DNA from 2 places in the Kitasatospora paranensis genome. Region 2 is predicted to be linked to the other one. Evidence: riboswitches for the same ligand, from Rfam matches in the RefSeq annotation. Region 2 holds a riboswitch; the other holds the start of a gene.
The links. Region 2 has a riboswitch for ZMP and ZTP ahead of ABEB13_RS38010 (bifunctional 5,10-methylenetetrahydrofolate dehydrogenase/5,10-methenyltetrahydrofolate cyclohydrolase). Riboswitches for the same ligand answer to the same signal wherever they lie in the genome.
Positions count from the first base shown of each region.

Region 1 (3,195 bases), 7.1 Mb from region 2:
GCACTGCCGCGGACCGCCAGGGTCACCGTCCACACCTGTTCACTGGACGGCCCGGCGGCGCTGCGCACCTACCGGGCGCGCGGGTTCCGGGAGGCCAGGACGGAGTCGGCCGAGCAGCCGGTCGTCGCGGCGCCCGGCCCGTGGCCGGGCGCCGACGGCTGACGGACCGGTCCGGCGGCGGAGCGGACCGCCGACGGACCGGACCGGCCGCCGTCAGACCAGGTCGAGACCCGGGTAGAGCGGGAAGTCCGTGAGCAGGTCGGCGGCCCGCTTCGCGACCGCGTCGCGGGCCTGGGGGTCGAGCACGTACCGGGCCCTGGACTCCCGGCCGGTGCCGGGGTCGGTGGGTGCGGTGGCGGCGAGGACGGTGGTGATCAGGTCGGCGATCTCGTCCATCTCGGCCGGGCCGAGGCCGCGGGTGGTGAGCGCCGGGGTGCCGATCCGCACGCCGGAGGTGTACCAGGCGCCATTCGGGTCCTGCGGGACGGCGTTGCGGTTGGTCACCACGCCGGAGTCCAGCAGCGCGGCCTCGGCCTGACGGCCGGTCAGCCCGGAGCCGGAGACGTCGAGCAGCACGAGGTGGTTGTCGGTGCCGCCGGTGACCAGGCGCACCCCGCGCCGCAGCAGGCCCTCGGCGAGCGCCCGGGCGTTGTCGACGACGCGCTGCGCGTAGTCCCGGAACTCGGGGCGGCGGGCCTCCGCGAGGGCCACCGCCTTGGCCGCCATGACGTGCGGCAGCGGGCCGCCGAGCACCATCGGGCAGCCCCGGTCGACGTGTTCGGCCAGCTCGGCGTCGCACAGCACGAGGCCGCCGCGCGGTCCGCGCAGCGACTTGTGGGTGGTGCTGGTGACGATCTGCGCGTGCGGAACGGGGTCGAAGTCGCCGGTGAGGACCTTGCCGGCGACCAGGCCCGCGAAGTGCGCCATGTCGACCATGAGCGTCGCCCCGACCTCGTCGGCGATTTCGCGCATCAGGCGGAAGTTGACCAGGCGCGGGTAGGCGGAGTAGCCGGCGACCAGGACGAGCGGGCGGAACTCCCGTGCGGTGGCCCGCAGGGCGTCGTAGTCGAGCAGGCCCGTCCCCGGGTCGGTGCCGTAGCTGCGCTGGTCGAACATCTTGCCGGAGAGGTTGGGGCGGAAGCCGTGCGTGAGGTGGCCGCCCGCGTCCAGGGACATCCCCAGCAGCCGCTGGTCGCCCAGCTCCCTGCGCAGTTCGGCCCAGTCGCCGTCGGTGAGGTCGTTGACGTTCCGGACGCCGGCCCGGCGCAGCGCCGGGCCCTCCACCCGCTGCGAGAGGATCGCCCAGTAGGCGACGAGGTTGGCGTCGATCCCGGAGTGCGGCTGGACATAGGCGTGTTCGGCGCCGAAGAGCTCGCGGGCGTGCTCGGCGGCGAGCGCCTCGACGGTGTCCACGTTGCGGCAGCCGGCGTAGAAGCGGCGGCCGACGGTGCCCTCCGCGTACTTGTCGCTGAACCAGTTGCCCATGGTCAGCAGCACGGCGGGAGAGGCGTAGTTCTCGCTGGCGATCAGCTTGAGCGAGGCCCGCTGGTCCTCGACCTCGGCGCCGATGGCGTCGGCGACGCGCGGTTCGACGTCGCGCACGACGTCGATGGCGCTGCGGAATGCGGTGGCGGCCGCCGGTACGACGGCGGTGTGCGGGGAGGACGGAACGGCGGAAGGGATGCCGGGCGTGGCCAAGGCGGTCTCCTCATGACGATTCGAAGGCCCAGGCGCACGGCGACAGCGTGAGACACGGAGCCGCTCCCCGATGGTCGAGTCCATCCCTGCGCGCCAGTCACGGCTCGCCGCGAGCCTAGCAACGCGAGCGCCGCGCCGCACAGGCCCCCTCGTGTCGCCCGCCTCCGTACGCACCGCCGGCGCGAGCACCACCAGGCACCTGGGTGCGCTCACTTCGGTGGCGAGGCGGACGTCGTCCGCCGGGTCCGCTGTACTGGTCGGGTGGGGGGTGAAGTGGAATAATCACCTCCGTTGCTGCGCGATCCGTCCGTTCGGAGGCTCCATGCCAGGTGCGCGGGCCGCCCGGCCCGGTTCCGACCGCCGTACGGGCTTCGCGCTCGTGGGCCGTGGAACGGAGCTCCGTTCCCTCCTGACGGCTCTCCGGGACGGGCCCGCCGTGGCCTTCGTCGAGGGCGAGGCGGGAATCGGGAAGTCCCGGCTGCTGCGGGAGGCCGAGGACCGTATCCGGGCGGACGGTACGCCGGTGCTGCGGGGCGTGTGCCACCCGCTGCGCGAGCCGCTGCCCCTCGGTCCGGCGGTCGACGCGCTGCGCGACGGCTGGTCGTACTTCGGGCCCGAGGCCCGGTTCGGCCCGGCCACGGCCGTCCTGGCGGCCTACCTGCCGGAACTCGCCGACCGGCTCCCCACCACAGCCCCGGACCCCGGGGACGGCAGCCGCGGCCAGCTGCTGATGCGCGCGGTGCACCAGGTCCTGGGGGCCCTGGGCCCGGCCGTGCTGATGATGGAGGACGTGCACTGGGCGGACGACGCCACCCAGGACCTGCTGCTCCTGCTGGCCCGCAACCCGCCGGGCCGGCTGCGACTGGTCCTCACCTACCGGCCCGGCGACCTGCCCGGCGACGGCAACGTACTGGGATCGCCCTACCGCCGCCCGGTCGGCGTCGGCGGCGCCGACATAGCGCTGCGGCCGCTCTCGCAGGCGCAGGTCCGCGAACTGGCGGTGTCGGTGATCGGCCCGGCGGCCAACGCCTCGCTCTGCCGGGAGCTGTTCGAACGCAGCGGCGGCATCCCGCTCGCCGCCGAGGAGGACCTCATCGTCCTGGCCGACCACCTCACCCGGGCCGGTGGTGCGTCGGCGGCGCTAGAGAACGCCCGGGTGCCGCGCGCCCTGCAGGAAGCGGTGAACAGCCGGATCGAACCGCTCGGCACCGGTGCCACCGCCGCGGTGCAGGCCGCGGCCGTCCTGGCGGTCACCGCGAGCGAGGAACTCCTCGCGGCGGTCGCCGCTCTGACCGATGATCAGGCCGAGGACGCCGTCACCGCCGCACTCGAAGCCGGTGTCCTGGTCGAGAAGGATTCCGGCCGGTACGGCTTCCACCACGCGCTCGCCCGCCGGGCCGTCTACGACAAGATCCCGGGCCCGCGCCGCCGCCGCCTGCACGCCCGCGCCGCCGAGGCGTTGGCCCGCCAGGACCCGCCCGCCCTGGTCCAGATCGC
Region 1 is NZ_BAABKV010000001.1:928,797-931,991, forward strand. It holds gene ABEB13_RS04815 (GNAT family N-acetyltransferase) at 1-162, shown strand, start outside; gene ABEB13_RS04820 (glycine hydroxymethyltransferase) at 214-1,683, opposite strand; ZMP/ZTP riboswitch at 1,718-1,809, opposite strand; gene ABEB13_RS04825 (ATP-binding protein) at 2,021-3,195, shown strand, end outside.
Region 1: another riboswitch for ZMP and ZTP. It lies ahead of ABEB13_RS04820 (glycine hydroxymethyltransferase); the one in region 2 lies ahead of ABEB13_RS38010 (bifunctional 5,10-methylenetetrahydrofolate dehydrogenase/5,10-methenyltetrahydrofolate cyclohydrolase).

Region 2 (3,195 bases):
ACAGGAGCCCCCAGTGGAATCGTTTCGCACACGGTAGCGATCATGGCTGCGGTGCGGCAAGACACCTCGGACCGGCTTCGCGAAGCCGGTTCCGTGCCGGGGTCGTACCACGCCGAGCGCCCCCGGCACGGCGGTCAGGACCGGCCGACCGGCGCCTCCGGACAGGCCGCCGGTGCAGGGGCGGTGAGCCCCAGGCGACGGGCGGCGGGCAGGACGGCGGCGCCGAGGACGAAGCCGTAGACCGTGACCAGCCCATGGGCGTTGCCCTGCCCGACCCACAGCACCAGCCCGACGACGGGGACGCTCACCGCCAGGAGCCGCTGGGTGCGGTCGGCCGTACCGAACAGGAGGGCCGCCGCCAGGGTCGCCGCGAGGAAGTACGTCGCGCCCGAGCTGCCCGCGAAGTTGCGCGGATCGGTGCTGCGGGCCGTCTCGCCGAACAGTGCGTCGATCTGCTGCGGGAGCAGGATGCCCGCCGTGAAGAGGAGCAGCATCAGCGGCCCCCGCCAGAACCACTGGGCCAGGGCGGCGATCACGGCGATGGTCGCGATGTTCCACACGGCGCCCAGGACACCGCCGTTCTGCATGAAGACCGAGGTGAACACCCGCCACCAGCCGGCCCTGCTCGGGTCCGCGTCGAACCTGGCCATCGCCCCGGACCAGGTCACCTGCAGCACGACGGCGCCCACGGCGAGGGCGGTGAGCCCCACCGCCGCCCACGGGACGGGCCGCCTGCGCAGCGTGTCCTCGCCCACCAGGGCGATCCCGCTCTTGAACATCAGCACCATCAGTGCCGCGGTGGTCAGATTGAACAGTACGGTGCTCACGTGTGTCGTCCCCCGTTGACGGTCCGCAGCTTCGCGGTCGGCCCACGATAGCGAGCCCGGCCGCGTGCACGACAACCGGTCCGATCATGCCGCGGCCCGCACGACGCGGAGAGGTGACGCCCCGTCGGAATCGCCCCCTCCACGCCGCGGGACCCGGCCGGTCAGGCGGGTCCGAGCCGGCGGCGGGCGGCCTCGACCGTCTGGGCCAGCAGGACGGCGATGGTCATCGGCCCGACGCCGCCGGGCACCGGGGTGATCAGGCTCGCCCGCTCGGCAGCCGCCCCGAATTCGACATCGCCCACGTTGCCGGGGCCGTAGCCCGCGTCGACCACCACGGCACCCGGCTTGATGTCCGCGCCGCGGATCAGCCCGGGCCGCCCGGTGGCGGCGACCAGGACGTCGGCCTCCCGGACGAGCGCCGGGAGGTCCGCGGTCCGCGAGTGGGCGTAGGTAACTGTGGCGTCCCGCCCCAGCAGGAGCATTCCGGCGGGCCTGCCCAGGATGGCACTGCGGCCCACCACGACGGCGTGCCTGCCGGCGAGGTCGACGCCGTACTCGTCCAGCAGCCGCAGGATCCCGCCGGGGGTGCAGGAGACGAAGCCGGGCAGGCCGAATCCCATCGCCGCGAACGAGTGCGTGGTGACGCCGTCGACGTCCTTGTCGGGAGCGATCGCCTCGAAGGCCGCGCGTTCGTCGATGTGCGGCCCGACCGGGTGCTGCAGCAGGATCCCGTGCACCTCGGGGTCGTGCGACAGCGCGGCGACGGCCTCGACCAGTTCGCCTGTGCCGACCGAAGCTGGAAGGGCGATGTGCCGCGAGCGGATGCCCGCCTTGGCGCACCGGGTCTGCTTCATCCGCACATAGGTCACGGACGCCGGGTCCTCGCCGACCAGCACGGTCGCCAGGCAGGGCGCCGTTCCGGTGCGCCGGCGGATCTCCTCCACCGCCGAGGCGGTCGCCGCGTTCACCCGGCGGGCGAGGCCGGCACCGTCCATCAATCGGGCCGTCGGTGTCCTGGTCACGTGCCACTCCTGGGCGTCGTGGGAGTCGCCCAGGCGCACGGCATCGACGGAGTGTCAGGCCGCTCCCCGGTGGTCGTCCACCTCAGCGCCAGTCACGGCCCGTCCGCACTCTAGCGCGACCTGCGCCTCCCAGCGGGCACCGGCACCCGGTGCCCGGTGGCGGTCGGTGCGTCAGTAGGCGAGGAACCGGACGAGTTCGGCGGTGAGTTCGGTGGGTGCGTCCAGCGCGATGAGGTGGGCCGCGGTGGCGAACTCGACCAGGTCGGCGCCGGGGATGGCGGACGTGTACCGGCGGGCGATGTCCTGGAAGTCGGCGATGTCGAGGCGGCCGATTCCGACCAGGGTGGGAACACCGATCGTGGCCAGGTCGCCCGCCGGGCCGCCCTGGGAGTGCTCACCGACGGCGTCCTGGTTCACCAGCGACGTCCGTACCGGGTCACGGAGTCGGTCGGCCAGGCCCGGGGCGACGTCCTGCCAGCTGCGGGCAGGTCCGCGCAGCCACATGTCCAGGTTCACGCCGACCGCCGTGTCCAGGTCGCCCGCGGCCAGGGCCGCCGTCTCGGCCTCGTCGTACGCGATCATGTCCGAGGACCAGTCATAGCCGGGCCACGGCGGGGCGAGCAGGGCCAGTGACCGCACCCGGCCCGGGTGGGCGAGCGTGAAGTTCACCGCCACGCGGCCGCCCCAGGACGCGCCGACCAGCCGGACACGATCGAGACCCAGGTGGTCCAGGAGGCGGCACAGGTCGTCGGTCTCGCGGAACGGGCCGGCCGGCGGTGCGGACTCGCCGAAGCCGCGCAGGTCGTAGCGGATGACCGTGTACTGCTCCGCGAGCACGGGCACGACCGCGTCCCACATCCGGTGGTCGGCGACACCGGCATGCACGAGCACGAGGGGCGGACCTTCACCGATCACGCTGTAGGAGAGGTGGCCGAGGTCGTCGGCAAGGATGAGCATGCCCGGATCCTTGCAGGCCGGCACCGCACCGGCCACCGCATTTGCCGCTCCGGAGGACAGCGGACGGTGCCTCCCGGCGGCACCCGGCATGCCGAACGCCCCGGAGCGGCTGCGGGCCGCTCCGGGGCGCGTGCGGAGGCGGTGCCTGGCGTGCGGAGGCGGTGCCTACGAGGGGTACGAGGAGGACTCGGACAGGTCGGCGGCCGTCCCGCCCGGGGCCTGCGCAGGCACCGCACCGTACCCGGGCTGCCGGCCGCGGGCGCGGCGGGCGAGCGGGACGTAGAGCAGGAAGGACACGGCGACCACCACGATCCCGTAGGTGACCGCCTGGGTGCCGCTCTCCACGTACTGCTGCCAGGCGGCCCAGGCGCAGACGGCCAGCAGGCTGA
Region 2 is NZ_BAABKV010000001.1:8,005,594-8,008,788, reverse strand. It holds gene ABEB13_RS38020 (SCO4651 family lipoprotein) at 1-2, opposite strand, end outside; gene ABEB13_RS38015 (hypothetical protein) at 135-827, opposite strand; gene ABEB13_RS38010 (bifunctional 5,10-methylenetetrahydrofolate dehydrogenase/5,10-methenyltetrahydrofolate cyclohydrolase) at 989-1,849, opposite strand; ZMP/ZTP riboswitch at 1,870-1,955, opposite strand; gene ABEB13_RS38005 (alpha/beta fold hydrolase) at 2,021-2,806, opposite strand; gene ABEB13_RS38000 (APC family permease) at 2,972-3,195, opposite strand, start outside.